2 regions of the Ramlibacter sp. JJN2-2R genome follow, and region 2 is predicted to be linked to the other one. Evidence: predicted binding sites of a transcription regulator. Region 2 holds the regulator's gene; the other holds the start of a gene.

Region 1 (15,024 bases), 780 kb from region 2:
CTGCCATGACCGACACCACCGCCCCCGTGATCGAGAGCCGCGACGCCCGCGGCGTGGTCACGCTGACGATGAACCGTCCCGCCAGCTTCAATGCGCTGGGCGAGGAGATGCTGGGCGCGCTGCAGGCCGCGCTGGACCGGGTGGCCGACGACGCCACGGCGCGCGCGGTGGTCATCGCCGCCAACGGCAAGGCGTTCTGCCCGGGCCACAACCTGAAGGAAATGATCGCCCGGCCCGAGCTGGCCTACTACCAGCAGCTGTTCGCCCAGTGCAGCCGGATGATGCTGGCGATCCAGAAGCTGCCGGTGCCGGTCATCGCCCGCGTGCACGGCATCGCCACCGCGGCAGGCTGCCAGCTGGTGGCCCAGTGCGACCTGGCCGTCGCCTCCACCGAGGCGAGGTTCGCGGTCAGCGGCGTCAACTTCGGCCTCTTCTGCGCCACGCCCAGCGTGCCCCTGCTGCGCAACATCGCGCCCAAGCAGGCGATGGAGATGCTGGTCACGGGCGACTTCATCACCGCGCAGCAAGCGCTCGAGCGCGGCCTGGTGAACCGGGTGGCCGCGCCCGAGCAGCTGGACGCGCAGGTCGAGTCGCTGCTGGCCAGCATCCTGGCCAAGCCGCGCCAGGCGCTGGCGATCGGCAAGGAGCTGTTCTACCGCCAGCGCGAGCTGGGCATCGAGGCGGCCTACCAGCTGGCCAGCCAGACGATGGCGGTGAACATGATGGATGCCTGCGCCCAGGAGGGCGTCACGGCATTCACCGAGAAGCGCAAGCCCCACTGGGCCTGACCGCGCGATGAACGCGATCGACAACCTGGTCCAGGATCTGGGCCATCCGGGGATGCCTGTCGAACTCGGCGTGCTGTTGGGCTGCCTGGCGATGGCCTTCGGCATCTGCTGGGCGATCGGCCGCAAGCACCGCGCCGAGTCCGTCTGGTTCGGCCGCGTCATCGTCGACGGCCTGCTGTTCCCGCTGCTGGCGCTGGCCTTCACCTATGCCTCGCTGCGCGCGGTCCAGCCCTACCAGCACGTGGTGCTGCTGCGGCTGGCGGTGCCGGTGCTGGTCTCGCTGGCGGGCATCCGCTTCATCGCCCGCGTGCTGACGGTCGCCTTCCCGGCGTCGGCCCTGGCGCGCCTGATGGAGCGCCTGTTCTCCTGGATCGCCTGGCTGGCGGCGGTGCTGTGGGTGCTGGGCGTGCTGCCCGCGGTGCGGGCGGACATGGACAACATCGTGTTCGCGTTCGGCAAGTCGCACGTGAGCCTGCTGAACATGGTGGACGGCGCGCTGTCCGCCGGCGTGGTGCTGATGGCGGCGCTGTGGCTGTCGGCGGTGCTGGAAAAGCAGGTGCTGCGCCAGCACGTGCACGACCTGTCGCTGCGCAAGGTGGCGGCCAACGCCATCCGGGCGACGCTGCTGCTCGTGGGCGTGCTGTTCGCGCTGTCGATCGCCGGCGTGGACCTGACGGCGCTGTCGGTGCTGGGCGGCGCGCTGGGCGTGGGCCTGGGCTTCGGCCTGCAGAAGCTGGCGGCCAACTACGTCAGCGGCTTCGTCATCCTGTTCGAGCGCAGCCTGCGCATCGGCGACGTGGTGCGCGTGGACGGCTTCGAGGGCGAGGTGGTGGACATCAAGACCCGCTACACGCTGATCCGCGCGCTCAACGGGCGCGAGTCGATCGTCCCGAACGAGAAGCTGATCACCGAGCGGATCGAGAACCTGTCGCTGGCGGACCCGCGGGTGCTGCTGTCGACCGAGGTGGCCGTGGGCTACGACAGCGACGTCGACCTGGTGCAGAAGGTGCTGGTCGACGCCGCGCTGTCCGCCGCGCGGGTGCTGGCCGATCCGGCGCCCGGCGCCCGGCTGGCCAAGTTCGGCGCCGACGGGCTGGAGTTCAGCCTGTTCTTCTGGATCGCCGATCCCGGCAACGGGCAGTCGAACGTGCGCTCGGAGGTCAACCTGGCCGTGCTGCGCGGCCTGCGCGCCGCGGGCATCGAGATCCCGTTCCCGCAGCGCGTGGTGCGCGTGCTGTCGGCCGCGGCGCCCTGAGCGCGGCCGCGGCCCTCACGCGTTCATCAGCGAGGGCAGCCACAGGCTCAGCTGCGGGAAGGCGATCAGCAGCGCCAGCATCACGATCAGCACCAGCACGAAGGGCCAGCAGCCGCGGAAGATCGTGCCCAGGCCGACGCCGGGCAGCAGCGAGTTGAGCACGAACAGGTTCATGCCCACCGGGGGCGAGATCAGGCCGATCTGCACGATCATCACGATCAGCACGCCGAACCAGACCGGATCGAACCCGAGGCCGGTGACGATGGGGAAGAACAGCGGGATGGTCAGCAGCACCATCGTCAGTTCCTCCATCACCGTGCCCAGCAGCACGTAGATGCCCATCATCGCCACCACGATCATCACGGGAGACAGGCCCAGGTGCGTGATCCAGTCCTTCAGGTCGCCGGGCATGGTCGTGAAGTTCACGAAGTTGGCGAACAGGGTGGCCGCGATCAGCAGCGTGAACAGCATGGCGGTGGTGCGCGCCGATTCGACCAGCACCTCGAACAGGCTGCGCCAGGTCAGGCGCCGGCGCCCCAGCGCGAACAGGAAGGCGCCGGCGGCGCCGAAGCCGGCACCCTCGGTGGCGGTGAAGAAGCCGCCATAGATGCCGCCCAGCACCACCACGACCAGCACCGCCACGCCCCAGATGCCGCGCAGCGCCTGCCAGCGCTCGGGCCAGGTGGCGCGCACCCCGGGCGGCGCGTGCTCGGGGTCGCGCGAGGTCATCACCACGATGGCCAGCATCAGCAGGGCGGCGGTGAGCAGCCCGGGAATGACGCCGGCGGCGAACAGCTTGCCGATCGAGGTCTCGGTGATGATCCCGTAGATCACCATGATGGTGGACGGCGGGATCATGATGCCCAGGGTGCCGCCCGAGGCCATGACGCCGGCGGACAGCGCGTCGCTGTAACCGAGCTTGCGCATCGAGGGATAGGCCACCTTGCTCATGGTGGCGGCCGTCGCGATGGAGGAGCCGCAGATGGCGCCGAAGCCGGCGCACGCGGCCACCGTGGCATGCGCGAGCCCGCCGCGCACGTGGCCGACGAAGGCGTAGGCGGCCTGGAACAGCTCGTGCGCGAGGCCGGCGCGGGCGACGAAGTTGCCCATCAGGATGAACAGCGGGATCACCGACAGCGTGTAGGCGAAGCCGGTCTCGTAGACCACCTGGGCGGTGCTGGCGAGCGCGGGGTCGAAGCCGCGCGTGAGCCAGATGCCGGCGAAGCCCACCAGGCCCATGGCGAAGGCGAGCGGCACGCGGATGAGGGCCAGGCCGAAGATGGCCGCGAATCCGAGCAGGGCTTCGATCACAGCGCCACCCCTTCGCCTTCGGCCCGCTCGACGGGCGCCTGGCCGAGCATGGCCAGGTGCACGATGCCGGTGAGCGCGCACAGCACGCCCATGCCGTAGATGAAGGGCGCCTTCAGGATCTTCAGCTGCGCGGTCGTCTCGCCGTTCTCCAGGAACTGGCCGCCGGTGCGCCACATCAGCCACGACAGCGCCAGCAGCACCGCCGCGCACAGCAGGTGCACCACGGTGGCCTGGGCGCGGCGCAGCCACAGCGGCAGGTAGGGGTCCAGGGAGTCGAACTCGACGTGCTCGCCGCGCCCGGACACCAGGGGCAGGGCGCCGAAGATCACGACCACCATCAGCAGCTCGGTGAGCTCCAGCGAGCCCGGGATCGAGTTGCTGGCGAACTTGCGGCCCAGGACGTCGAAGAAGGTGAGCGCCATGATGGCGAACAGCGCGATGCCGGACAGCAGTCCGCACAGCAGCTCGAGGATCTTTTTCATGGGGGGGAACTTCCGTCAGGCGCCCGGGCGGCCGGGTGCCTCGCAACACGAGGCGGCACCCCGCGGGAGGTGCCGCCTTCCTGCCAGGGGCGATGCGGTTACTTGGACGCCTTGGCGATCTCGGCGCGGAACTCGGCGAGCACCTTGGCCGCGTCCTTCAGTCCCTTGCCCTGGGCGTCCTGCGCCCACTTCTGCTCCAGCGGCTGCGTCCTGGCCTTCACGTCGCCGACGAACTTGGTGTCGGCCTTGGTGATCTGCACGTTGTTGGCCTGCATCAGGGCGTAGGCGCGGCGGTCGGCCTTGTCCCAGTGGCGGCCCAGGATGCGCGCGGCCACCTCGCCGGAGACCGCGTCGACGGCCTTCTTCTCGTCGGCCGTGAGCTTGTCGTACTTGCCCTGGTTCATCATCATGACGAAGCTGGTGTTGTACATGCCGCCGGGGAAGGTGGTGGCGTACTTGATCAGCTTGTCGATCTTGAACGACTCGCTCGACTCGGCCGGCAGCAGCGTGCCGTCCATGACGCCGCTGGACAGCAGCTCGTAGTTGTCGGTGGCGGGCTTGAGCGTGGCGTTCATGCCCAGCGCCTTGGTCACGTCGTTGACGATGCCGCCGCCCACGCGCCACTTCAGGCCCTGCAGGTCCTCCAGCTTCGTCACCGGCTTCTTGGTGTTCATCAGCATGCCGGGGCCGTGCGTGAACAGGGCGATGACGTGCACGCCCTGGTGCTCCTTCATGAACTCGGGATGCCTGCGTGCCACCCGGTCGTAGGCCACCGAGATCGGCTCGGACGAATCGCCCAGGAACGGGAACTCGGCCATCTGCGTCAGCACGAAGCGCCCCGGCGTGTAGCCGTGCACGGTGAACGAGATGTCGGCCAGGCCGTTCTTCACCGCATCGTAGGTGCCGGGCGGGTTGGCCACGGCGCGCGGCAGGATGTTGCACTTCATCTTGCCGGAGGTGTTCTTCTCCAGCAGGTCGCACCATTCCTTCTGCGCCAGCGACAGGGCGTGCGTGGGCTGCAGCCAGCTGGAGGCGGTCAGCACGGTCTGCGCGGAGGCGGGGGCGCAGGCGAGGGCGGCGACGACGGCGGCCCCCGACAGAAGCATGCGTTTCATGGGCGAGGCTCCTTGTTTCTCGGGTGGCGCCACTGTAAGTCGCAGGCTCTTGCGCCACGGTCCAGACTTACCCGCACCGTGGCGTTCGAGCGCGCGCGAACTGTCGCGCCACCGACAAACCCGGGGCCCTGCGACCGGGGGCGCGACCCTATAATCGAAAAAGCGAACGGTCGTTCTTTTTTCTCGAGCCCAACCGGGGATCGCGACTTAGAATTTCCCGTTTACGTCAACGTCAATCTGCGCAAGCACGCAAGGAGCGCCTCGCATGAAGGTCCTGGTCCCCGTCAAACGGGTGGTCGACTACAACGTGAAGGTCCGGGTCAAGTCGGACAACACGGGTGTGGACATCGCCAATGTGAAGATGAGCATGAACCCGTTCGACGAGATCGCCGTGGAAGAGGCGGTCCGCCTGAAGGAAAAGGGCATCGTCACCGAGGTGATCGCCGTCTCCTGCGGCGTGCAGCAGTGCCAGGAGACCCTGCGCACCGCCATGGCGATCGGCGCCGACCGCGCCATCCTCGTGCAGACCGACGAGGAGCTGCAGCCGCTGGCCGTGGCCAAGCTGCTCAAGGCGCTGGTGGACAAGGAGCAGCCCGGCCTGGTGATCCTGGGCAAGCAGGCGATCGACGACGACGCCAACCAGACCGGCCAGATGCTGGCCGCGCTGGCCGACATGCCGCAGGCCACCTTCGCCTCCAAGGTCGAGGTCGCCGACGGCAAGGCCCAGGTCACGCGCGAGGTCGACGGCGGCCTGGAGACGCTGTCGATCACGCTGCCGGCGGTGGTCACCACCGACCTGCGCCTGAACGAGCCGCGCTACGTGACGCTGCCCAACATCATGAAGGCGAAGAAGAAGCAGCTGGACACCGTGACGCCCGCGGACCTGGGCGTGGACGTGGCACCGCGCCTGAAGACGCTGAAGGTGGCCGAGCCCGCCAGGCGTGGCGCCGGCGTGAAGGTGCCCGACGTGGCCACGCTGGTGCAGAAACTCAAGACCGAAGCGAAGGTGATCTGAACATGACGGCTCTTGTCATCGCCGAACACGACAACGCGTCCATCAAGGGCGCCACCCTGAACACCGTCACGGCCGCCGCCGCCTGCGGTGGCGACGTCCACGTGCTGGTGGCCGGCCACAACGCGGCCGGCGCTGCCCAGGCCGCCGCGCAGATCGCGGGCGTGGCCAAGGTGATCCATGCCGACGGCGAGCAGCTCGCCCACGGCCTGGCCGAGAACGTGGCCGCGCAGGTGCTGGCCATCGCGTCGAACTACAGCCACATCCTGTTCCCGGCCACCGCCGGCGGCAAGAACGTCGCGCCGCGCGTGGCGGCCAAGCTGGACGTCGCGCAGGTCAGCGACATCACCAAGGTCGACAGCCCCGACACGTTCGAGCGCCCGATCTATGCCGGCAACGCCATCGCCATCGTGCAGAGCCAGGATGCGGTGAAGGTGATCACGGTGCGCACTACCGGCTTCGACCCCGCCGCGGCCACCGGCGGCAGCGCCGCGGTCGAGACGGTCGCCGCCGCGGCCGACAGCGGCAAGAGCCGCTTCGTCGGCCAGGAGATCGCCAAGAGCGACCGGCCCGAACTGACCGCCGCCAAGGTCATCGTCTCCGGCGGCCGCGCGCTCGGCTCGGCCGAGAAGTTCAACGAGGTGATGACGCCCCTGGCCGACAAGCTGGGCGCCGCCCTGGGCGCCAGCCGCGCCGCGGTCGATGCGGGCTATGCGCCCAACGACTGGCAGGTGGGCCAGACCGGCAAGATCGTCGCGCCGCAGCTGTACATCGCCGCCGGCATCTCGGGCGCCATCCAGCACCTGGCCGGCATGAAGGACTCCAAGGTCATCGTCGCGATCAACAAGGATCCCGAGGCCCCGATCTTCAGCGTGGCCGACTACGGCCTCGAGGCCGACCTGTTCCAGGCCGTGCCCGAGCTGGTCAAGGCCCTGTAAGCCACCCGTTCCACTGTTCCAAGGCGTCGCGTGCGACGCCTTTTTCTCATCCGTTGGAGCCGACCATGAGCTACCGCGCCCCCCTCAAGGACATGCTGTTCGACATCCGCCATCTCGCCGGCATCGACGAGATCGCGAAGATTCCCGGCTTCGAGGAAGCCGGCTACGAGACCGCGCAGGCGGTGCTGCAGGAGTGCGCGAAGTTCAACGAGGAAGTCGTCGCGCCGCTGAACGTGCCCGGCGACCGCAACCCGTCCAGCTGGGACAACGGCAAGGTCACCACCACGCCCGGCTTCTCGCAGGCGTACCGCCAGTACAGCGAGGGCGGCTGGCAGGGCCTGCAGCATCCCACCGACTTCGGCGGCCAGGGCCTGCCCAAGACCATCGGCGCCGCCTGCGGCGAGATGCTCAACTCGGCCAACCTCAGCTTCGCGCTGTGCCCGCTGCTGACCGACGGCGCCATCGAGGCGCTGCTGACGGCCGGCTCCGACGAGCTCAAGGCCACCTACCTGGAAAAGCTGGTGACCGGCGAGTGGACCGGCACCATGAACCTCACCGAGCCGCAGGCCGGCAGCGACCTGGCGCTGGTGCGCACCCGCGCCGAGCCGCAGCCCGACGGCACGTACCGGATCTTCGGCACCAAGATCTTCATCACCTACGGCGAGCACGACATGGCGGACAACATCGTCCACCTGGTGCTGGCGCGCGTGACCGGCGCCCCCGAAGGGGTCAAGGGCATCAGCCTGTTCGTGGTGCCCAAGGTCCTGGTCAACCCGGACGGCAGCCTGGGCGCGCGCAACGACGTGCATTGCGTGAGCATCGAGCACAAGATGGGCATCAAGGCCTCGCCGACCGCGGTGCTGCAGTACGGCGACCACGGCGGCGCGGTGGGCTACCTGGTCGGCCAGGAGAACCGCGGCCTCGAATACATGTTCATCATGATGAACGCGGCCCGCTACGCCGTCGGCGTGCAGGGCATCGCGGTGGCCGAGCGCGCGTACCAGAAGGCGGTGGCCTATGCGCGCGAGCGCGTGCAGTCGCGCCCGGTGGACGGCTCGATCGGCGCCAGCGCGCCCATCATCCACCACCCCGACGTCAAGCGCATGCTGATGACGATGCGCGCCTACGTCGAGGGCTGCCGCGCGATGGCCAGCGTGGCCGCCGCGGCGTACGACGCCGCGCACCACCATCCGGACGCGCAGGTGCGCCAGCAGAACCAGGCCTTCTATGAATTCATGGTGCCGCTGGTCAAGGGCTACAGCACCGAGATGAGCCTGGAAGTGACCTCGCTGGGCGTGCAGGTGCACGGCGGCATGGGCTTCATCGAGGAGACCGGCGCGGCGCAGTACTACCGCGACGCCAAGATCCTGACCATCTACGAGGGCACGACCGCCATCCAGGCCAACGACCTGGTGGGCCGCAAGACCGCGCGCGACGGCGGCCGGACCGCGCGCGCCGTCGCCGCGCAGGTCGAGACGACCGAGGCCGAGCTGGCCCGGCGCGACAGCGTCGCGGCGCGCGCCGTGCTCAAGCGCCTCACGGCCGCCCGCCAGGCATTCCTGGACGTGGTGGACTTCATCGCCGGCCAGGCCAAGGCCAGCCCGAATGCCGTCTTCGCCGGCTCGGTGCCGTACCTCATGCTCGCGGGCAACCTGGTGGCCGGCTGGCAGCTGGCCCGGTCGCTGCTGGTGGCCGAGGAACTGGCCGCCAAGGGCGAGGACCGCGCGTTCATGGAGGCCAAGGTGGCCACCGCGCGCTTCTACGCCGAGCACCTGCTGTCCAAGGCGCCCGGCATGCGCGACGCCATCGTCGAGGGCGCCGACAGCGTGACGGGCCTGCCGCTCGAGGCCTTCTGAGCGCCGCTGTCGCCGTCCCGACAGGGGCGGCCCGCCCGGGCCGCCCAGAATCTGCCCGACCACCTTCCGGAGCCGCCATGTCCAAGCTTCCCGCCGTCCTGCGCAACCTCTCGCTGCCGGTCATCGGCTCGCCGCTGTTCATCATCAGCAACCCCAAGCTCGTGATCGCGCAGTGCAAGGCCGGCATCGTGGGCGCGATGCCCGCGCTCAACGCCCGCCCGGCCTCGCAGCTGGACGAGTGGCTGGCCGAGATCACCGAGGCGCTGGCGGCGCACGACCGGGCGCACCCCGACCGCCCCGCCGCGCCGTTCGCCATCAACCAGATCGTGCACAAGAGCAACGACCGGCTCGAGCACGACATGGAGATGGTGGTGAAGTACCGGGTGCCGATCGTCATCACCTCGCTGGGCGCGCGCACCGACGTCAACGACGCGATCCACTCGTACGGCGGCGTCGTGCTGCACGACATCATCAACAACATGTTCGCGCACAAGGCGATCGACAAGGGCGCCGACGGCCTGATCGCGGTGGCGGCGGGCGCCGGCGGCCACGCGGGCATCAAGAGCCCGTTCGCGCTGATCCAGGAGATCCGTGAGTGGTTCGACGGCCCGCTCGCGCTCTCCGGTTCGATCGCCACCGGCGGCGCCGTGCTCGCCGCGCAGGCGATGGGCGCCGACTTCGCGTACATCGGCTCGGCCTTCATCGCCACCCACGAGGCGCGCGCCTCGGACGCGTACAAGCAGGCGATCGTCGAGGGCACGAGCGACGACATCGTCTACTCGAGCCTGTTCACCGGCGTGCACGGCAACTACCTCAAGCCCTCGATCCGCGCGGCCGGGCTCGATCCGGACAACCTGCCCGAGAGCGACCCGAGCGCGATGAACTTTGCCGGCGGCGAGGGCAGCAAGTCCAAGGCCTGGAAGGACATCTGGGGCTGCGGCCAGGGCATCGGGGCCGTGCACGAGGTCACCAGCGCCGCGGCCATGGTCGAGCGCCTCAGGCGCGAGTACGCGCAGGCCAGGCAGCGCGTCTGCGGCTGAACGCGGCCTTCAGCGCGGCGTGTTCGCCGCGTAGCTGAGCACGCTGGCGCGTCCCCAGAACACGCGGTACATGAAAATCGTGTAGCCGACGATCGCCGGCAGCGTGATCGCCACGCCGACGAAGATCACCACCAGCGACTCGTGGGCGCTGGCGGCCTGCCACACCGTGAGGCGGTCGATGACGATGAAGGGGAACAGGCTGTAGGCCAGCCCCAGGAACGCCATCACGAAGATCAGCACGGTGCTGGCGAAGACGATCCAGCCGTAGCCGGCGGCCACGACCTGCGGCCGCCGGGCCACGTGCCAGGCCGCATAGAACGCGGCCGCGCAGGCCACGGGGATCGGCAGCAGCCCGATCAGCTGCGGCATCGCGAACCAGCGGTCGAACACGGTCTGGCTCACCAGCGGCGTGGCCAGCGAGATGCCGACCAGCGCCAGCCCCATCGGCCAGAGCACCTTGCGCGCCCAGCGCACGGCCTTGGCCTGCAGCTCGTCCCAGGTCTTCATGATCAGCCAGCCCGCGCCCAGCATCGCGTAGGCGGTGGGCAGGGTCAGCGCGATTCCGGCCGCGAAGGCGAGCGACCAGGGGCCGTGGTCGAAGCCGGTGAGGTAGCTGCCCAGCATCCAGCCCTGCGCCATGGCCGCCATCAGCGAGCCGGCGGCGAACAGTGCGTTCCACATGCCCTTGCGCGCCGCGCGGGCCTTGACGCGGAAGTCGAACGACACGCCGCGCAGGATCAGCCCGACCAGCATCACCGCCACCGGCAGGTACAGGTGCGTCAGCACCAGCCCGTGCGCCTTCGGGAAGGCGACCAGCAGCACGCCGATGCCCAGCACCAGCCAGGTCTCGTTGGCGTCCCAGAACGGGCCGATCGAGGAGACCATGACGTCCTTCTCGTCGTCGCTCGCGAACGGCAGCAGGATGCCCACGCCCAGGTCGTAGCCGTCGAGGACGACGTAGGCCAGCAGCGACAGGCCCATCACGCCCATGAAGATGAGGGGCAGCACGGTGGTCCAGGTCAGGTCCATCGCGGGCTTCTCAGGCGGGGCCGCCCACCGGCATCGCGGCCTTGGGGCTTTGCGGGGTGTCGGGCGTGGGCATGGCGGGGTGCGTGCTCATGTACATCAGCACCAGCACGTACGCGGCCAGCAGGAACACGTACACCGCCAGGTAGGCCAGCAGCGTGGACAGCACCATCGCGGGCGGGTGGTCGGCCACCACGTCGGCGCTGCGCAGCAGGCCATAGACGACGAAGGGCTGGCGGCCGATCTCCGTCACCCACCAGCCGGCCAGCGTGGCCACCCAGCCGGAGAACGTCATGCCCGCCAGCACGCGCAACTGCCAGCGCGAGAAGGGCTGCGCGGCGGTGGCGGCGCGGCGCCGCCAGAGGGTGAAGGCCGCCCACCAGGCCACCGCGAGCATCAGCAGGCCCATGCCGACCATGACGCGGAAGCTCCAGAACACCGGCGCGACGGGCGGGTGCGCGTCCGGGAATGCGTCCAGCCCCTTCAGCTCCGCGTCCAGGTCGTGCGCCAGGATCAGGCTGGCCAGCTTGGGCACGGTGATGGCGTAGTCGGTGCGGCCTTCCTTCTCGTTGGGCAGCCCGAACAGCGTGAGCGGGGCGCTCTTCTCGGTGTGCCAGATGCCCTCGATCGCGGCGATCTTGGCCGGCTGGTGGTGCAAGGTGTTGAGCCCGTGCATGTCGCCGGCCAGGATCTGCAGCGGCACCGCGATGGCGGCGACCACGATCGCGGTGCGCATCGCCTTGGCGCTGCCGCCGTTGTCGGCGCGGCGCAGGAACTGCCAGGCCGACAGGCCCGCGACCAGGAACGACGCCGTGATGGTCGAGGCCAGCAGCTTGTGCGCGAGCCGGTAGGGGAAGGAGGGATTGAAGACGATCGCGAGCCAGCTGTCCGCATGCAGCACGCCGTCGACCACGCGAAAGCCGGTGGGCGTCTGCATCCACGAGTTCAGGCTCAGGATCCAGAACGCGGACAGCGTGGTGCCGGCCGCCACCATCAGCGAGGCGACCAGGTGCACGCGCTCGGACACGCGGCCGCGGCCGAACAGCATGATCCCGAGGAACGTCGCCTCCAGGAAGAAGGCGGTGAGCACCTCGTAGGCGAGCAGCGGGCCGGCGATGTTGCCGGCGCGGGTCATGAAGCCGGGCCAGTTGGTGCCGAACTGGAAGCTCATGGTGATGCCCGACACCACCCCCAGCGCGAAGGTGAGGGCGAACACCTTGGTCCAGAGGTAGTAGGCCTCCTCCCAGTGCTGCGCCTCGATGCGGTCGTGCGCCGCGCTGTTGCGCAGGCGGAAGTACACGAGGAACCAGGCCAGCGCGATGTTGATGGTGGGAAAGAGGATGTGGAAGCTGATGTTGGCGGCGAACTGCATCCGCGACAGCACGAAGGTGTCCAGGTGGGCCTGCAGCAGCATGCAGGCATTGTGGTCCCGGACGGGGGAATCGGGGGGGCCGGGGCGCCTCAGCGGATGGCGGCCATCACGTCCCAGTCCGCCTCGGGGCTGTAGCTGCCGTAGAGCATGAAAAACTGGCCGGGCCGCGCGCCGGTCACGTCCAGCGACTCGTCCGCGCCCAGCGCGGTGGTGGGGAAGTCGACCTGGGCGATCGCCGCGGGCGCCGCCACCGGCGCCCCAGCCGCATCGAAGCGCTGGGCCGACACGACCCGCCGGCTCAGGCCGGTGCCCGCGTCCTGGGTCACGGACCAGGTGACCACGAGCCCACCGTCGAGGGTCGAGGCCACGCGGGGCGTGAAGGGCCGGTCGATCGGCCCCGTGGGCACCGCCTGCCGACCGAGCGACACCCCCGCGGCGTCGAACCGCTCCAGCCACAGCGTCGCCAGGAGCGACCCTGTCGGCCCGGTGCCGAAGGACACCCAGGCGAGGGCCAGTTTTCCGTCGGCCAGCGTGGCGAGCGAAGGCGAGCGCATCTCCGCGCCCGACGCGACGGTGATGGCGGGGCGGGCGAGCGCTCCGTCGGGGCCGAACAGGCCCAGCATGAGCCGGCTGCCCGCCGGCGCGCTCACGGCCCAGGCGGCGGCGAACCCCGGCCCGAGCGGCGACGCCACGATGCCCAGGACATGGGTCAGGGCGTCGTCCGGCGATTCGTTCACCGGCAGCGCCGGCGCCACGGGGGCGCCCTGGGCGGTGAACAGTTGCACTTCGCCGAGATCCGTGCCGCGCGGCGCTGCGAGTGCGTCGAACGCGACCACGAGCCGGCCATCGGCCAGGCCGGTGGGGCGGGCGACGAACCGGGACTGGCTGGTCGAGAGGGGTGCGGCCGGCGCGCGGGCGGTGCCATCGGCGTTGAACAGCTGCAGCCAGCCCCGGCGCTCCAGGCCGGCCGCTTCCGTCCATGTCACCGCGAAGCCGCCGTCCGCGAGCGCCGCCACGCCGGGCAGGCTCGCCGATGCGGCGACGACCGCTTCCACGCCGACCGGCCGGGCGTCGGCGCCGAAGCGCTGCAGCCGCACTTCGTTGGCGATGGCGGTGCCCGTCCAGTGCGTCCACGCCACGACGAAGCCGCCGCCGGCCAGGCGCGCGATGCGCGCGCCGTCCTGGCGGCCCGCGAAGGTGCTGTTGACGCGGAAGTCGGCGCGTTCCAGCGGGGCCACGGTGCCGCTGCCCGACGCCGGCGCGCCGCCCCCGGGCGATGTCGGTGAGGTGGGTGAGGTGGGTGACGTGGGCGACGTGGGCGACGTGGGACTGGTGCCGGTGCCGCCACCGCTCGCGACGGCGTCAGCGACGCCGCCATCGCCGCCGCCGCACGCGACCAAGGCCAGTGCGATGGCGACCGCGACCGTGGCGCTGCTGGATCGGGACGGCCGGCAAGGTGTGGTCGTGAGGCTCATGGGACCCTCCGGTGATCGACTGCCGTCCATGGTCGACCCCGGTGGCCGTCCCTGCGATTTCAGGCTGTGTGCGCCGTGTAAGAGACGTGAACTGTTCCCCGGCTGAGCGGCACGAGCGGGATGCCGCTTTACGTCCGGCCGTGGACTGGATAAAAATACAGTGCATGGACAGCCACTACATCCCGGTCGAGGCGATCAAGGGCCGCGGCGCCGCCACGCGCCATCCGCACCGGTTCGAGCGCGATGCGCGCGAAGGCTTCGACGACGGCTGGGAGCCCGACCCGGACGCGCCGGCGCCGCTGGCGCCGCGGACCGAGGTGACCTGGGAGACGCCCCGCTCGGTCATCAGCACCAACGACTCGCCGGACATCTACTTCGACCGCGGCCTGAACCCCTACCGCGGGTGCGAGCACGGCTGCATCTACTGCTATGCGCGGCCGACGCACAGCTACCTGAACCTGTCGCCGGGGCTGGACTTTGAGACCAGGATCATCGCCAAGCGCGACGTGGCCGGCGTGCTGCGGCGCGAGCTGGCGAAGAAGGGGTACGTGCCGGGCATGCTCGCCATCGGCACGGCCACCGACTGCTACCAGCCAGTCGAGCGCGAGCTGCGGCTCACGCGGTCGGTGCTCGAGGTGCTGCGCGACACCGCGCACCCGTTTTCGCTGGTCACCAAGTCGAGCGGCGTCGAGCGCGACCTGGACATCATCGCGCCGATGGCGCGCGACCGGCTGGCGGCCGTGTACGTGACGATCACCACGCTCGACGCGGGCCTCACGCGCCAGCTCGAACCCCGCGCGGCCTCGCCGCAGCGGCGGCTGCGCGTGCTGCGCACGCTGGCCGAAGCGGGCGTGCCCTGCGGCGTGAGCCTGGCGCCGCAGATCCCGTTCCTCACCGACGACCTGGAGCAGGTGCTGGAAGCGGCCTGGGACGCCGGCGCGCGAAGCGCCTTCTACCACGTGCTTCGGCTGCCCTGGGAGGTCAGCCCGCTGTTCCGCCAGTGGCTGGAGCTGCACTATCCGCAGCGCGCCGAGCGCGTCATGGCGCGCATCCACGACATGCGCGGCGGCAAGGACTACGACGCCGACTTCGCCACGCGCATGAAGGGCAGCGGCCCGTGGGCCGAGTTGATCGGGCAGCGTTTCCGCAAGGCGGCGTCGCGCCTGGGCTTCAACCGCGAGCGGTTCGAGTTCGACCTGTCGAAGTTCCGGCCGCCCGCGCTGGACGGCCAGGCCAGCCTGTTCTGAACGTCAGGCGGCCTGCAGCAACGGCAGCAGCATCAGCGCGCCGCCGGCCACGGTGGCGCCCAACGCCATGCCGGCGAGGTTGGCGCGCAGCTGGGTCGGCCCGGCCA
Region 2 (15,024 bases):
TCTTCCACGTCAGCATGGCGTACGCGATCCTGCGCCACAACGGCGTTGAGCTGGGCAAGGCCGATTACCTGGCCGGCGCCTCGCAGTGAACCCGATGGGGCGCCGGCGTGGTGGCGCCGCGGCGCGCCGTCAGGCGGTGGCGGCCTCCAGCGCGGCAAGCCGGTCGAGCTCGGCGCACACGTCGGCCATGCGGCCGGAGATCACCATCCGGCCCGCCGTGCTGCGCGGGTGCGCGGCTTCGACGATGCGCAGCACGCGAACCGGGCGGGCGTGGTGTTGCCCGGCCGGCCAGGCCACCTGGCCGTGACCGGCCAGCGTGTGCAGCCCGGTGCGCAGTGCCGGCGCATGCGCCGGCTGGCGCGTTGCGCGCGCCCAGCGCGCGAGCGGGCGCAGCCAGTGCCGCAACGGTTGCACCAGTCCGGCCAGCGTGCAGATCATTCCCATGTCGTCTCTCCTTGAACTTCAGGTTCGGAACACAGGCGAGATTCGGATGCGATGCCGGGTCGGTGCAGGGTGATGGCGCCTCGCGCCATACGCCCGCCACCTGCCGCCGCCCGGCGGGGCTCACATGAGCATGGTGTTGCGGATCAGGCCGACCGCGAGGCCTTCGATCTCGAACGGCTCGCCCGGCTCCACGACGATGGTGGGGTAGTCGGGGTTCTCGGCATGCAGCTCGATCAGGTGCTTGTTGCGCCGGAAGCGCTTGACGGTGACTTCGTCGCCCAGGCGCGCCACCACGATCTGGCCGTTCTTGGCTTCCCGGGTGGACTGCACGGCGAGCAGGTCGCCGTCCATGATGCCGGCGTCGCGCATCGACATGCCGCGCACCTTGAGCAGGTAGTCGGGGCGGCGCTGGAACAGGCTGCTCTCGACGTAGTACGTCTGGTCGACGTGCTCCTGCGCGAGGATGGGCGAGCCCGCGGCGACGCGCCCCACGAGCGGCAGCGCGAGCTGCGCCAGGCTCTGCAGCGGAAGGGGGAACTGCTTGAAGCGTGACTCGTGGATGGAGCGCAGCGTGTCGCTCTTGAGGCGGATGCCGCGCGAGGTGCCGCTCACCAGTTCGATGACGCCCTTGCGCGCCAGGGCCTGCAGGTGCTCCTCGGCCGCGTTGGCGGACTTGAAGCCCAGCTCGGCGGCGATCTCGGCACGGGTGGGCGGCGCGCCCGTGCGGGCGATCGCGGCCTGGATCAGGTCCAGAATCTGTTGCTGCCGTGCGGTGAGCTTGGGCGTCTCGATCATGGCGGTGGCTCCTTGGGGCGGCCAACTGGCTGCCCATCCAGTACCTGTATTTTTAACCAGTTTCGTGAAAGAGTGCAAGTGACACCCGATCGGATCGTTGTTCTCGGCACCGGAGGGACCATCGCGGGCGCCGCGGCCTCGGCGCAGGACCATGTCGGCTACCGCGCCGGCCAGGTGGCCGTGGCGGACCTGCTGGGCAGCCTGCCGGCGTTGCACGGCCTGCGCATCGAGGCCGAGCAGGTCGCGCAGGTGGACAGCAAGGACATGGGGCCGGCGGTGTGGGGCGCACTCGTGCGCCGCTGTGCGCACTGGCTGGCGCAGCCCGACGTGGCAGGCGTCGTCATCACGCACGGGACGGACACGCTGGAGGAAACGGCGTACCTGCTCTCGCGGGTGCTGGACGCGCGCAAGCCCGTCGTGCTGACCTGTGCCATGCGGCCGGCCACCGCGCTGTCGGCGGACGGGCCGCAGAACCTGGCCGACGCGGTGGCCGTGGCGCGCACGCCGGGCGCGGGCGGCGTCACCGTCGTGTGCGCCGGCCGGCTGCATTCGGCGCAGGCCGTGCGCAAGGTGCACCCGTACCGGCTGGATGCCTTCTCTTCGGGCGACGAAGGCCCGTTGGGTCATGTGGAGGACGGCCGGCTGCGGCTGGTGCGGGGCTGGCCGGCGCCGGCCGGGGCGTCGGGCGCGGCGCGCCTGCCGGCCGAGGGCGACTGGCCCTGGGTGGAGATCGTCCACAGCCAGGCGGGGGCGGATGGCCGCGTCGTGCAGGCCCTGGTGGCCGCGGGCGTGCGCGGCCTGGTGGTGGCCGCCACGGGCAACGGCACCGTGCACGAGCGCCTGGAGGAGGCGCTGGTTGCCGCGATGGAGCAGGGCGTGCGGGTGCTGCGGGCCACGCGCTGCCAGGAAGGAACGATCGTTGCCGGTGTGCCGGGCGGGCTGCCCGTGCACCTGCTCACACCAGTGAAGGCGCGCGTGGACCTGATGCTGGAGCTGGCGCGCGCCTGAGCGCCGGGATCAGCTGGCCAGCGCCTGCAGTGCGCGCGCGGTGATGTCCTCGACCGTGCCGATGCCGCTGATCGCGCGGTACTTCGGCGCGTTCTTGGGGTCGGCCTTGGCCCAGTTGGCGTAGTAGTCCACCAGCGGCCGGGTCTGCGAGGCGTAGACCTCCAGTCGCTTCTTGACGGTGTCCTCGCGGTCGTCGTCGCGCTGGATCAGCGGTTCGCCCGTGAGGTCGTCCAGGCCCTCCACCTTGGGCGGGTTGAACTTGACGTGGTAGGTGCGACCGGAGCCGGGGTGCGAGCGGCGGCCGCTCATGCGTTCGATGATGGCCTCGAAGGGCACGTCGATCTCGAGCACGTAGTCGAGCTTCACGCCCGCTTCCTTCATGGCGTCGGCCTGCGGGATCGTGCGCGGGAAGCCGTCGAAGAGGAAGCCCTGCGCGCAATCGGGCTGGGCGAGCCGCTCCTTCACGAGGCCGATGATGATGTCGTCGCCCACCAGCGCGCCGGAGTCCATGACCTTCTTGGCCGCCAGTCCGAGCGGCGTGCCCGCCTTCACCGCCGCGCGCAGCATGTCGCCCGTGGAGATCTGGGGGATGCCGTACTTCTGGCAGATGTAGGTTGCCTGGGTGCCTTTGCCCGCGCCTGGTGCGCCCAGCAAGATCAGTCTCATGGATGTCCTCGGATGGATGAAAGCGGGCGCTGCGGGCCCCTCGGTCATCCCCGCGCCGGGCCGTTGCGCATCATGCGCTTGAGGATAGCACGCGACCCTTGCGCGAACTTACGTCGCAGAAGCCGCGAAAAGACGGCGCACGCGCTCCAGATCCTCGGGCGTGTCGACGCCGGCGGCGGGCGCGGATGCGCTCACGTGCACGGCGATGCGGTGGCCGTGCCAGAGCGCGCGCATCTGCTCCAGCGCCTCCAGGCGCTCGATCGGCGCCTGCGGCAGGCCGGGAAAGCGGCGCAGGAATCCGCAGCGGTAGCTGTAGATGCCCACGTGCCGCAGCGGCGCCGGATCGGGCAGGGCGCGGATGCCCGAGGCGAAGCCGTCGCGCCACCACGGGATGGGCGCGCGGCTGAAGGTCAGGGCCAGGCCGCGCACGTCGGTGACCACCTTCACCACGTTCGGGTTGGTGAAGTCCGCCAGCTCGGTGATCGGGTGCGCCGCCGTCCCCATGTCGGCGCCGGTGTCGTCCTGCAGCAGGCGGGCGACGGCGTCGATGAGAGCGGGTTCGATCAGCGGCTCGTCCCCCTGCACGTTCACGACCGTGTCGCCGTCGGCCAGGCCCAGCTGGATGCTTGCCTCGGCCAGGCGGTCGGTGCCGGAGGGATGGTCCGCCGAGGTAAGCACGGCCTCGACGCCGTGGGCGCGGCAGGCGTCGAGGATCGAGGCGCTGTCGGCCGCCACCACGACACGCTGCGCGCCGGACCGCCGGGCGCGCTCGGCCACGCGCACGACCATCGGCCGGCCGGCGATGTCGGCGAGCGGCTTGTCGGGCAGCCGCGTGGAGGCCAGCCGCGCCGGGATCAGGATGGTGAAGGCCACTAGACCAGGGGCGTGCGCTTGGGGAGCCGATCGAGCTCGTCGTCGCTGAGCGGGCGCGCCTCTTCCTCGAGCAGGACGGGAATGCCGTCGCGGATGGGATAGGCCAGGCGCGCGCTGCGCGAGACCAGTTCCTGCCGGACGCGGTCGTGATCCAGGTGCCCCTTGGTCACGGGGCAGACCAGCAGCTCAAGCAGTTTGGGGTCCATGCGTCGATGATAGCTTCGCGTCCAGCCAGCGATCGAGCGCCTGCCAGAACGCCGGATCGATCGCGAGACCGAGCGGCACCGCCCACGCGTCTGGCCGCACGCGCCAGAGCTTCACGGCATCCTTGTCCGTGCACAGCACGGTGGCGCCGGCGGGCACCGGAGGGGCCTCGGCGAAATCATGGTGGTCGGGCAAGGCGAGCGTGCCGGCCAGCGGCACGTCCGCGGCGCGCAGCATGTCGAAGAACGCGTCCGGCCGTGCCACGCCCGCGAGCGCGAAGCACGGCCCCTGCCGCGCGAGCTCGCGCAGCGAGGCGGTGCGGCCGTCGGCGCGCCGCGCGACCGTGTCGAGCCGGCGGTCCAGGACAAAGCCGTCCACCCCGGGGGTCGTGGCGACGCGCAGGACGAAGTCGGCGCGGCGCGGCCAGGCCTCGCGCAGCGGCCCGGCGGGCAGGAGCCAGCCGTTGCCGATGCCGCGTTCGTCGAACACCACGATCTCCAGGTCGCGGGCCAGCGCGTGGTGCTGCAGGCCGTCGTCGCTCAGCACGACCTGCACCTCGGGATGACGGTCGACGAGCGCCTGGACCGCATCGGCCCGGCGGCGTGCCACGACGACGGGGATGCAGCACTGCCGTGCGATCAGCAGCGGCTCGTCGCCGGCCTCGGCGGGGTCGCTGGCGGCGGTCACTTCGACGCAGCCGGTGGAGCGGCGGCCATGGCCGCGCGACACCACCCCGCAGGCGATGCCCCGTGCCCGCAGGTGGCCCGCGATGGCCACCACGACCGGCGTCTTGCCGGCGCCGCCCGCGACGACGTTGCCGACCACGATGACCGGCCGGGGCAGGGGGGCGGCGCGCTTGATGCCCAGCGCATAGGCGCCGCGATGCGCCGCAGCCAGCGCGCGGTAGAGCAGCGAGACGGGCCAGAGTAGCAGCGCGAGCGGGCCGCGATGCAGCCACGCTCGCTGCAGGGCCGCGGCCATGCGCTTCAGTGGCTGGCCGCCTGGGCCGAGGACTGGGCCGCGAACGTGACCTGGTTCAGGCCCGCCCGGCGTGCCGCCTCCAGCACCGTGATGACGGACTGGTGCGGTGCCGTCGCGTCCGCGCTGACGATGATCACGCTGTCCTTGCCCGCCTTGGCGGCATCGGTCAGCGCCAGGGCCACGACGTCGGGGCTGCGGCCGACCACGGCCTGCCGGTTGACCGTGTAGCGGCCGTCGCTGCTCACGCCCACCAGGACCTCGCGCGGGTAGTCGCGCTGGGCGTCCGCGTCGGCCACCGGCAGGCGCAGCTGCAGTTCGGTGAACTTGCTGTACGTCGTGGACAGCATGAGGAAGATGAGCACGACCAGCAGCACGTCGATGAACGGGATCAGGTTGATCTCGGGCTCCTCGCGGGAGCGGGTGCGGAAATTCATGCGGGGCTCCGGACGGCGCGGCGCGGGCTCAGGGCCGGCGCAGGGTGTTGAGGTGGCGCACGAAGCGCTCCGACGACAGCTCCAGCGTCAGCAGGTACGCGTCGACGCGGCCGCGGAAGTAGCGCCAGAAGATCAGCGCCGGGATGGCGACGACCAAGCCGAAGGCGGTGTTGTAGAGGGCCACCGAGATGCCGTGCGCCAGCTGCGCCGGGTTGGCACCCGCGCCGGATCCGGGCGACTGCGAGCCGAAGATCTCGATCATGCCGATCACCGTTCCCAGGAGGCCGAGCAGCGGGGCCGCCGAGGCGATGGTCGCCAGTGCGCTGAGATAGCGCTCCAGGCGGTGGGCGACGGTCCGGCCGGCGCCTTCCATGGTGGAGCGCAGGTCCGACTCGCTGCAGCGCGGGTTGCTGTTCAGCGCGCGGAACCCGCTGGCCAGCACCTCGCCGAGGGCCGAGTTCTGTTCGAGCTGGGTCACCACGTCCGGCCCCGGCACGGATGAGCGCGAGACCGCCAGCGCTTCGTCGAGCAGCTTGGGGGGCGCGACCCGGGCCGTCTTGAGGCTCAGGAAGCGTTCGATGACGAGGGCCAGCGCCAAGATGGAGCAGGCAACCAGCGGCCAGATGGGCCAGCCTGCGGCTTGTATGATCGAAAACAAGGGGGCTCCGCGACGGGTGAATGCTGAAGGTGGTCGCGATTATGAGCGACTCAACAGCTGTAGGACCCGTCCCCGCGCGCGTAGGACGCAACCCACAGAAATTGTGGATAACTTTGTGCAAAAACCCCGCCTGCCGGCGCGCCGCGCCGCATGAATCCTTCGACATGTCAGATCGATGACATTTTCAGCAGGAAATTCTCGTTTGAAATCAATGACTTGCACGACGCTGCCGTGCTTCCTGCCGGGGCGGCTGCGGTCAGCGCCCGCTAGCGCGTCTTTGTGGACTAATCGGCTCCCGGTTTGCGGCCCCAAGCCGCTCCAGACCTGATGGTGGCGACTCCGGATCCAGCATCGGCGCCGCGAATCTGGCAAGTCGGCGCCCTGTGCCGCGCCGTTGCTGACGCCCTGGAGGCGAGGTTCAATCCCGTCGCGGTCCGCGGCGAGATTTCGGGCCTCTCGCGCGCGTCGAGCGGGCATGTCTACTTCAACCTCAAGGACCCGAACGGCCAGCTGCGCTGCGCCATGTTCCGCCGCGCGGCGTCCCTGCTCGACAGCCTGCCCGGTGAGGGCGATTTGGTCGAGGTGCAGGGGCGGCTGGCCGTCTACGAGCCGCGCGGGGACCTCCAGCTCATCGTGGAGAGCCTCTCGCGCGCCGGGCAGGGCGCCTGGTACGAACGGTTCCTGCGGCTCAAGGCCCGCCTGGAGGCCGAGGGGCTGTTCGAGCCGGCCCGCAAGCGACCGCTGCCGTTCCTGCCCCGCGGCGCCGGCCTGGTGACGTCGCTGGGGGCGGCGGCGCTGCATGACGTGGCCACCGCGTTGCGGCGCCGGGCGCCGCACCTGCCGGTCGTGCTCGCGCCGGCTTCGGTGCAAGGCCCCCAGGCCGTGCCGGAACTGGTCCAGGCGCTGGAGAGCCTGTACCGGCTGGCGCAGGAGGGCCGGCTCGACGTCATCCTGCTCGTGCGCGGCGGCGGCTCGATCGAAGACCTGTGGTCTTTCAACGAGGAGGCCCTCGCGCGCACGATCGTGCGCAGCCCGGTGCCCGTCGTGTGCGGCGTGGGCCACGAAACCGACGTGACGATCGCGGACTTCTGCGCCGACCTGCGCGCGCCCACCCCGACCGCGGCGGCCGAACTGGTGGCGCGCCCGCGGGCCGAGTTGCTGCAGCAGCTCGAGGCGCAGCAGGAGCGGCTCGGCGTGGCGCTGCAGCGCCGCGTCGACGGCGCTTCGCAGCGGATGGACGTCGCCACGGCCCGGCTCGGCCGGCCTTCGGCACGCATGGCGCAGCAGCACCGGCGCATCGCGCAGCTGGAGGACCGGCTGCGGCATGCCATCGAGCTGCGCCTGGAGCGGGCGCGCGGCCGCCTGCAGGGCCTCGAGTCCGATGGCCGCAGTGCCTTCGTGCACCGCTTCGGCCGCGCGCGAGACCGGCTGCACCGTGTCGACCTGCGGCTGGAACTGCTCGATCCCCGCCTGGTCCTGCAACGCGGCTATGCGCTGCTGACGGACACGCAGGGCTCGGTGATCACCAAGGCGGCACAGACGCAACCGGGGCAGGCGCTGCGCGCGACGCTCGCGGAAGGCGAAGTGGACCTGACGGTGGCGCGTCCGCGCCTGCTCTAGGGCCGTGCATTCCTGCCTAGAATCAGCGCCTTCTCACCACAAGACCCACCGTCGAGGAACACCATGGAACACACCCTGCCTCCGCTCCCGTATCCCATCGATTCGCTGGCGCCGCACTACTCGAAGGAGACGCTGGAGTACCACCATGGCAAGCACCACAACGCCTATGTGGTGAACCTGAACAACCTGCAAAAGGGCACCGAGTACGAGAACATGACCCTGGAGGAGATCATCAAGAAGTCCTCCGGCGGCATCTACAACAACTCGGCCCAGGTCTGGAACCACACGTTCTTCTGGAACTGCATGAAGCCCAATGGCGGCGGCGAGCCCGCCGGCGCGCTCGCGCAGGCGATCCAGTCCAAGTGGGGCAGCTACGCGGCCTTCCGCGAGGCCTTCGTGAAGTCCGCCGTCGGCAACTTCGGCTCGGGCTGGACCTGGCTGGTGAAGAAGCCCGACGGCAGCGTCGACATCGTCAACACCGGCGCGGCCGGCACGCCGCTGACCACGCCCGACAAGGCGCTGCTCACCGTCGACGTCTGGGAGCACGCCTACTACATCGACTACCGCAACCTGCGGCAGAAGTTCGTCGAGACCTTCCTCGACAAGCTGGCGAACTGGGAGTTCGCGCAGAAGAACTTCGGCTGATCCGCAGCGCTCCGACCAGGAACAAAGGCCCGCAACTGCGGGCCTTGTTCCTTGGTGCGGCGGGTCACTTGCGGAACGGTTCTCCCGCCAGCCGGGTGCCGGCCTTCACGCCCCGCCGGGCGAACCAGCCCTGGTTCATCTCGAGCACGAAGCGCACCGGCTTCGCCGAGCAATGCGAGTCCGTGGTGCGGGGCTTCATGTCTTCCACGTTGACGATCGTTCCATCGTCCGCGATGAACGCCGCGGACAGGGGAATGAGCGTGTTCTTCATCCAGAAGCACTGCTGCCACGGCTGCTCGAACACGAACAGCATGCCTTCGTGCTGGGGCATCTGCTTGCGCCACATGAGGCCGGTGGCGCGCTGCTCGTCGGTCTGCGCAACCTGGGCGTCGATCTGGTGCATGCCAGCGGCCAGGCGCACGCGCGGCAGGTCGGTCTGCGGCTCTTGCGCCGAGACGCCGCCCGCGGCCAGCAGGCAGGCGACGAGGAGGGGAAGGGCTTTCATCGCGGCGATTGTGGGTCGGAAATGAAAAATGCCCGCGGCAGCGGGCATTCGGTGCTGGCTTGCGCCGAGGCGGCGATCAAGCAGCCTTTTCGGTCTTGGCCTTCTTGGCCTTCTTGGTCTTCTTGGCCTTCTTCTCGGCCTTGGCGGTGGCCTTGTCTTCCTTCTTGTCGGCCTTGGCGGCCGAAGCAGCCGGGGCGGCCGGGGCGGCCGGCGTCGCCGGGGTGGCGGGGGTCGCTTGCGCGAACACGGCGGCGGAGAACACGGTGGCCATCAGGGCGGCGAGGAGCTTGTTCATGGGTCAGTCCTTCAGAAAAAAATCAGGAAGATCTACTTCGGTGTCCTCCCAGGACACCCGGAAGGCCCATCCACAACGAGGCCCGCCACTGTCCGGTTGACATCGAGTGCGGGCGCCGGAAAAGAAAATGCCCGCCAGGGGCGGGCACTTGCTCGAAGGCGCCAGGAATTACTTCTTGGCTTCTTCCTTCTTCTCGACCTTGGCTTCGGCCTTGTCGGCCTTCTTCTCGGCCTTGGCTTCGGCCTTCTCGGCCTTCTTGTCGGCCTTGGCGACCTTCTTCTCTTCCTTCTTCTCGGCCTTGGCTGCCTTCTTGTCAGCCTTCGCTTCGGCCTTGGCTTCCTTCTTCTCGGCCTTGGCTTCGGCCTTCTCGGCCTTCTTCTCGGCCTTGGCTTCGGCCTTGGGGGCGGATGCGGCGGCGGCCGGGGCGGCCGTCTGCGCGAACGAAGCGGTAGCGAAGAAGGCGGCCACCAGGGCGGCAAGCAGCTTGGTCATTTCTATGTCCTTGATTTCAGTGGGTTTCGAAAATCACCTCCCGTCCCCGGGAAGCTCTACGGCAACGGGCGAGCCGGCTGATCGGTTGACAGGCGGCTTCGGGCGCGGCGTGGCGGGTCCTCCGAGCGTCCGGCGGCCCCGTGCGACGGGGCTAGAATCGCCCGGTTTGCCACGCGGGCAGAGCGCCCGATTCCACCTCCGGAGCTGTTTTTTCCATGTACCAGCACATCAAGGTGCCCAGCCAGGGCCAGAAGATCACCGTCAATGCCGACATGTCCCTGAACGTGCCGGACCAGCCGATCATTCCGTACATCGAGGGTGACGGCACGGGCATGGACATCACGCCCGTGATGCTCAAGGTGGTGGACGCGGCGGTGGCCAAGGCCTACGGCGGCAAGAAGAAGATCCACTGGATGGAGATCTACGCCGGCGAGAAGTCCACCAAGGTGTACGGCCCCGACGTCTGGCTGCCGGAAGAGACGCTCAAGGTCGCCCGCGAGTACGTCGTGTCGATCAAGGGTCCGCTGACCACCCCGGTGGGCGGCGGCATCCGCTCGCTGAACGTGGCCCTGCGCCAGGAGTTGGACCTGTACGTCTGCCTGCGCCCGATCCAGTACTTCAAGGGCGTGCCCTCGCCGCTGAAGGAGCCGGAGAAGACCAACATGGTCATCTTCCGCGAGAACTCCGAGGACATCTACGCCGGCATCGAGTACGAGGCGAACACGGACAAGGCCAGGAAGGTCATCAAGTTCCTGATCGACGAGATGGGCGTCAAGAAGATCCGCTTCCCGGAAACCTCGGCCATCGGCATCAAGCCGGTGTCGGTCGAGGGCACCGAGCGCCTGGTGCGCAAGGCGATCCAGTACGCGATCGACAACGACAAGCCCAGCGTCACCCTGGTGCACAAGGGCAACATCATGAAGTTCACGGAAGGCGGCTTCCGCGACTGGGGCTATGCCCTGGCCCAGAAGGAATTCGGCGCCCAGCCGATCGACGGCGGCCCGTGGTGCAAGTTCAAGAACCCGAAGACGGGCAAGGACATCGTCGTCAAGGACGTGATCGCGGACGCCTTCCTGCAGCAGATCCTGCTGCGTCCGGCCGAATACAGCGTGATCGCCACCCTGAACCTGAACGGCGACTATGTCTCCGACGCGCTGGCGGCGCAGGTGGGCGGCATCGGCATCGCCCCCGGCGCGAACCTGAGCGACTCGGTGGCCATGTTCGAAGCCACCCACGGCACGGCGCCCAAGTACGCCGGCAAGGACTACGTCAACCCGGGCTCGGAGATCCTGTCGGCCGAGATGATGCTGCGCCACATGGGCTGGACCGAGGCCGCCGACCTGATCATCAGCTCGATGGAAAAGTCGATCCTGTCCAAGAAGGTGACCTACGACTTCGCCCGCCTGATGGACGGCGCCACCCAGGTCAGCTGCTCGGGCTTCGGCCAGGTGATGATCGACAACATGTGAGCGCGCCGGGCGGCCGCGAGGCCGCTGCGCCCGTGGGCCCACCAAGGGCCAAGAAAAAAGCCGCCCCGGGGCGGCTTTTCCGTTTCGCGGCGGCGCCTATTTGGCCGAGGCGTCGGGCCGGCTGGCCGGGGCGTGGAACTGGGGCGCGCGGACCTTGGACTGGCGCCCCGGCCGCTCGGCCGCCGGCTGGGTCTGGATCGGCTGCACCTCGTCGGCATGGATGTTCTGCGCCAGCTGGCCCTTGGGCCCCTGGGTGATCTCGAACGTCACGCGCGAGCCCTGCTTGAGCGTCTTGAAGCCGTCCATCGCGATGGCGGAGAAATGCGCGAAGACGTCGGAGCCACCGCCGTCGGGCTCGATGAACCCGAAGCCCTTGGCATCGTTGAACCACTTGACAGTACCGGTCGCCATCGGAGGGCCCCCTTCTTCTTTCCCGAACTGAGCAGTGAGTGTCCGGGATTCAAGCTCGATCTGTCAATATTTTCACATACTAAAGTTTTGATGGCCCCGACGGGCGGCTTTGAGGCGAGCGCGCGCCCGCGAATGGAACAATGAAGCGCCGCGTCCGCTTCCCGGGTGCCGGCACGCGCTCCACGAGCGCCAGCCCGAAAGGGCCACGCCGGGGCGGTGATCGGACGTGCTTGAATGTGGGCCGACGGTCACCATTTGCTGATGGCGGTGCAGTGCGCAAGCCTGCTCGATAGAATGAATTTCATGGCAAGCAAACCCCCCGTGCCCGCACCGGTCGCCCCCGTGGCGCGACCGACGGAGGACGACGGCGGCTCCGTGGTGCTCGAGCGGCGGGCCCAGAAGACAAAACCACCGCAGATGTACCAGGTCGTCATGCTGAATGACGACTACACCCCGATGGAATTCGTGGTGGTGGTGATCCAGGAGTTCTTCAACAAGGACCGCGAGACCGCGACGCAGATCATGCTCAAGATCCATCTCGATGGAAAAGGCATCTGTGGCGTGTATTCGCGTGACGTCGCCGCGACGAAGGTCGAGCAGGTGCAGGAGGCCGCCCGCCAGGCGGGCCACCCGCTGCAGTGCGTCAGTGAACCCGTGGAGTAAAACGGGGTCGAAACGGCAAGCTATCAGGAAGCAAGGCAGAAGGAATTTTCATGATTGCCCAGGAATTGGAAGTCAGCCTCCACATGGCGTTCGTGGAGGCGCGCCAGCAGCGCCACGAGTTCATCACCGTGGAACACCTGCTGCTTGCCCTGCTGGACAATCCCAGCGCGGCGGAGGTGCTGCGCGCGTGTTCCGCCAACATCGATGACCTGCGCAAGTCGCTGTCCAACTTCATCAAGGACAACACGCCGCAGGTCGCCGGGACGGACGACGTCGACACCCAGCCCACACTGGGTTTCCAGCGCGTGATCCAGCGCGCCATCATGCATGTGCAGTCCACCGGCAACGGCAAGAAGGAAGTCACCGGCGCCAACGTGCTGGTGGCCATCTTCGGCGAGAAGGACTCGCACGCGGTGTACTACCTGCACCAGCAGGGCGTCACGCGCCTGGACGTGGTGAACTTCATCGCGCACGGCATCAAGAAGAGCGATCCGCCCGAGCCCGCCAAGAGCGGCGAGTCCTCGTCCGGCGACGGCGAGGAAGGCGGCGAGAAGAACGAGAAGGCCTCGCCGCTCGAGCAGTTCACCGTCAACCTCAACCAGCAGGCCAAGGACGGCAAGATCGATCCGCTGATCGGCCGCGAGTACGAGGTCGAGCGGGTCATCCAGATCCTGTGCCGCCGGCGCAAGAACAACCCGCTGCTGGTGGGCGAGGCCGGCGTGGGCAAGACGGCCATCGCCGAGGGCCTGGCCTGGCGCATCGTGCAGAAGGACGTGCCGGAGATCCTGGCCGAGTCCAGCGTGTACTCGCTCGACATGGGCGCGCTGCTGGCGGGCACCAAGTACCGCGGCGATTTCGAGCAGCGCCTGAAGGGCGTGCTCAAGTCGCTGAAGGACAAGCCCAACGCGATCCTGTTCATCGACGAGATCCACACCCTGATCGGGGCCGGCGCGGCCTCGGGCGGCACGCTGGACGCGTCCAACCTGCTCAAGCCGGCGCTCTCCAGCGGCCAGTTGAAGTGCATCGGCGCGACCACGTTCACCGAGTACCGCGGCATCTTCGAGAAGGACGCGGCGCTGTCGCGGCGCTTCCAGAAGGTCGACGTCGTCGAGCCCAGCGTGGAGCAGACCATCGAGATCCTCAAGGGTCTGAAGTCGCGCTTCGAGGAGCACCACAGCGTCAAGTACGCGGCCAACGCCCTGCAGGCGGCGGCCGAGCTGTCGGCCAAGTACATCAACGACCGACACCTGCCCGACAAGGCCATCGACGTGATCGACGAGGCCGGCGCGGCGCAGCGCATCCTGCCGGTGAGCAAGCGCAAGAAGACGATTTCCAAGACCGAGGTCGAGGAGATCGTGGCCAAGATCGCCCGCATCCCGCCGGCCAACGTGTCCAACGACGACCGCGGCAAGCTGCAGACGATCGAGCGCGACCTGAAGTCGGTCGTGTTCGGGCAGGACAAGGCGCTGGAGGTGCTGGCCAGCGCCGTGAAGATGGCGCGCTCGGGCCTGGGCAAGGGCGACAAGCCGATCGGCTCGTTCCTGTTCTCCGGTCCCACCGGCGTCGGCAAGACCGAGGCGGCCAAGCAGCTGGCGTACATCATGGGCATCGAGCTGATCCGCTTCGACATGTCCGAGTACATGGAGCGCCACGCGGTGTCGCGCCTGATCGGCGCGCCTCCGGGCTACGTGGGCTTCGACCAGGGCGGCCTGCTCACCGAGGCCATCACGAAGAAGCCGCACGCGGTGCTGCTGCTCGACGAGATCGAGAAGGCGCACCCGGACATCTTCAACGTGCTGCTGCAGGTGATGGACCATGGCACGCTGACCGACAACAACGGGCGCAAGGCCGACTTCCGCAACGTCATCATCATCATGACGACGAACGCGGGCGCCGAGACCATGAACAAGGCGACCATCGGCTTCACCAACCCGCGCGAGTCGGGCGACGAGATGGCCGACATCAAGCGCCTGTTCACGCCGGAGTTCCGCAACCGCCTGGACGCGATCGTGAGCTTCAAGGCGCTTGACGAGCAGGTCATCCTGCGCGTGGTCGACAAGTTCCTGCTGGTGCTGGAGCAGCAATTGGCCGAGAAGAAGGTGGAGGTCACCTTCACCGACAAGCTGCGCAAGCACCTGGCCAAGAAGGGCTTCGATCCGTTGATGGGCGCGCGGCCGATGCAGCGCCTGATCCAGGACACGATCCGGCGCGCGCTGGCCGACGAGCTGCTGTTCGGCCGGCTCACCGAAGGCGGCCGCCTGACGGTCGACCTGGACGACAAGGACGAGGTGCTGCTGGACATCCAGCCGCTGCCGAAGAAGGAAGGCAAGTCCAAGCCGGAGCCGGAGGAGATCTCCAGCGACCAGTGAGGCCCGGCCTCACCCGCGAAGAAGCCGCCCCCTGGGGCGGCTTTTTTCCTGGTTCGCTCAGGCGCCGAGCAGCTTCACGATCTGGCGCCAGTGCGCCGGCTCGACGGGCGTGATCGACAGGCGATTGCCCTTGCGCAGGACGAGCAGGTCCTCCAGCCCGGGCGTCGCGCGCAGCTCGGGCAGGGTGAGGTTGCGCGTCTTGCGTTCGACCTGCACGTCCACCAGCACCCAGCGCGGCGACTCGCGTTTCGACTCGGGGTCGTGGTAGGGCGACGTCGGGTCGAACTGCGTGGGGTCCGGGTAGGGCGTGGAGGCCACGCGCGCGATCCCGACGATGCCCGGCTCCGCGCAGCTGGAGTGGTAGAACAGCACGCCGTCGCCGACGCGCATCTGGTCGCGCATGAAGTTGCGGGCCTGGTAGTTGCGCACGCCGGTCCACGGCACGGTCGACTTCGGCGCGGCCAGCGCGTCGTCCACGGACACCTCGTCGGG

Evidence for each region. The regulator LexA, encoded in region 2, represses DNA repair genes until DNA is damaged. The targets are predictions, from matches to a motif close to ACTGTATNNNNATACAGT.
Region 1: the regulator LexA is predicted to act here: its motif matches at 13,815-13,832, upstream of AC3ANR_RS08570 (PA0069 family radical SAM protein).

What each region holds. Positions count from the first base shown of each region.
Region 1 covers NZ_CM173226.1:1,714,381-1,729,404, forward strand. The annotation lists gene AC3ANR_RS08510 (enoyl-CoA hydratase) at 6-788, shown strand; gene AC3ANR_RS08515 (mechanosensitive ion channel family protein) at 796-2,043, shown strand; gene AC3ANR_RS08520 (TRAP transporter large permease) at 2,059-3,354, opposite strand; gene AC3ANR_RS08525 (TRAP transporter small permease) at 3,351-3,836, opposite strand; gene AC3ANR_RS08530 (TRAP transporter substrate-binding protein) at 3,935-4,951, opposite strand; gene AC3ANR_RS08535 (electron transfer flavoprotein subunit beta/FixA family protein) at 5,217-5,966, shown strand; gene AC3ANR_RS08540 (electron transfer flavoprotein subunit alpha/FixB family protein) at 5,969-6,901, shown strand; gene AC3ANR_RS08545 (acyl-CoA dehydrogenase) at 6,967-8,757, shown strand; gene AC3ANR_RS08550 (NAD(P)H-dependent flavin oxidoreductase) at 8,835-9,797, shown strand; gene AC3ANR_RS08555 (cytochrome d ubiquinol oxidase subunit II) at 9,807-10,826, opposite strand; gene AC3ANR_RS08560 (cytochrome ubiquinol oxidase subunit I) at 10,837-12,237, opposite strand; gene AC3ANR_RS08565 (hypothetical protein) at 12,285-13,433, opposite strand; gene AC3ANR_RS08570 (PA0069 family radical SAM protein) at 13,835-14,917, shown strand; gene AC3ANR_RS08575 (phosphoethanolamine transferase domain-containing protein) at 14,921-15,024, opposite strand, start outside.
Region 2 covers NZ_CM173226.1:2,494,102-2,509,125, reverse strand. The annotation lists gene AC3ANR_RS12215 (DUF1993 domain-containing protein) at 1-89, shown strand, start outside; gene AC3ANR_RS12210 (hypothetical protein) at 130-444, opposite strand; gene lexA (transcriptional repressor LexA) at 565-1,239, opposite strand; gene AC3ANR_RS12200 (asparaginase) at 1,312-2,247, shown strand; gene adk (adenylate kinase) at 2,257-2,913, opposite strand; gene kdsB (3-deoxy-manno-octulosonate cytidylyltransferase) at 3,022-3,786, opposite strand; gene AC3ANR_RS12185 (Trm112 family protein) at 3,786-3,992, opposite strand; gene lpxK (tetraacyldisaccharide 4'-kinase) at 3,973-4,971, opposite strand; gene AC3ANR_RS12175 (ExbD/TolR family protein) at 4,977-5,405, opposite strand; gene AC3ANR_RS12170 (MotA/TolQ/ExbB proton channel family protein) at 5,434-6,063, opposite strand; gene xseA (exodeoxyribonuclease VII large subunit) at 6,391-7,683, shown strand; gene AC3ANR_RS12160 (superoxide dismutase) at 7,747-8,328, shown strand; gene AC3ANR_RS12155 (DUF192 domain-containing protein) at 8,393-8,833, opposite strand; gene AC3ANR_RS12150 (hypothetical protein) at 8,910-9,128, opposite strand; gene AC3ANR_RS12145 (hypothetical protein) at 9,297-9,620, opposite strand; gene icd (NADP-dependent isocitrate dehydrogenase) at 9,836-11,089, shown strand; gene AC3ANR_RS12135 (cold-shock protein) at 11,186-11,500, opposite strand; gene clpS (ATP-dependent Clp protease adapter ClpS) at 11,795-12,163, shown strand; gene clpA (ATP-dependent Clp protease ATP-binding subunit ClpA) at 12,214-14,532, shown strand; gene AC3ANR_RS12120 (EVE domain-containing protein) at 14,590-15,024, opposite strand, start outside.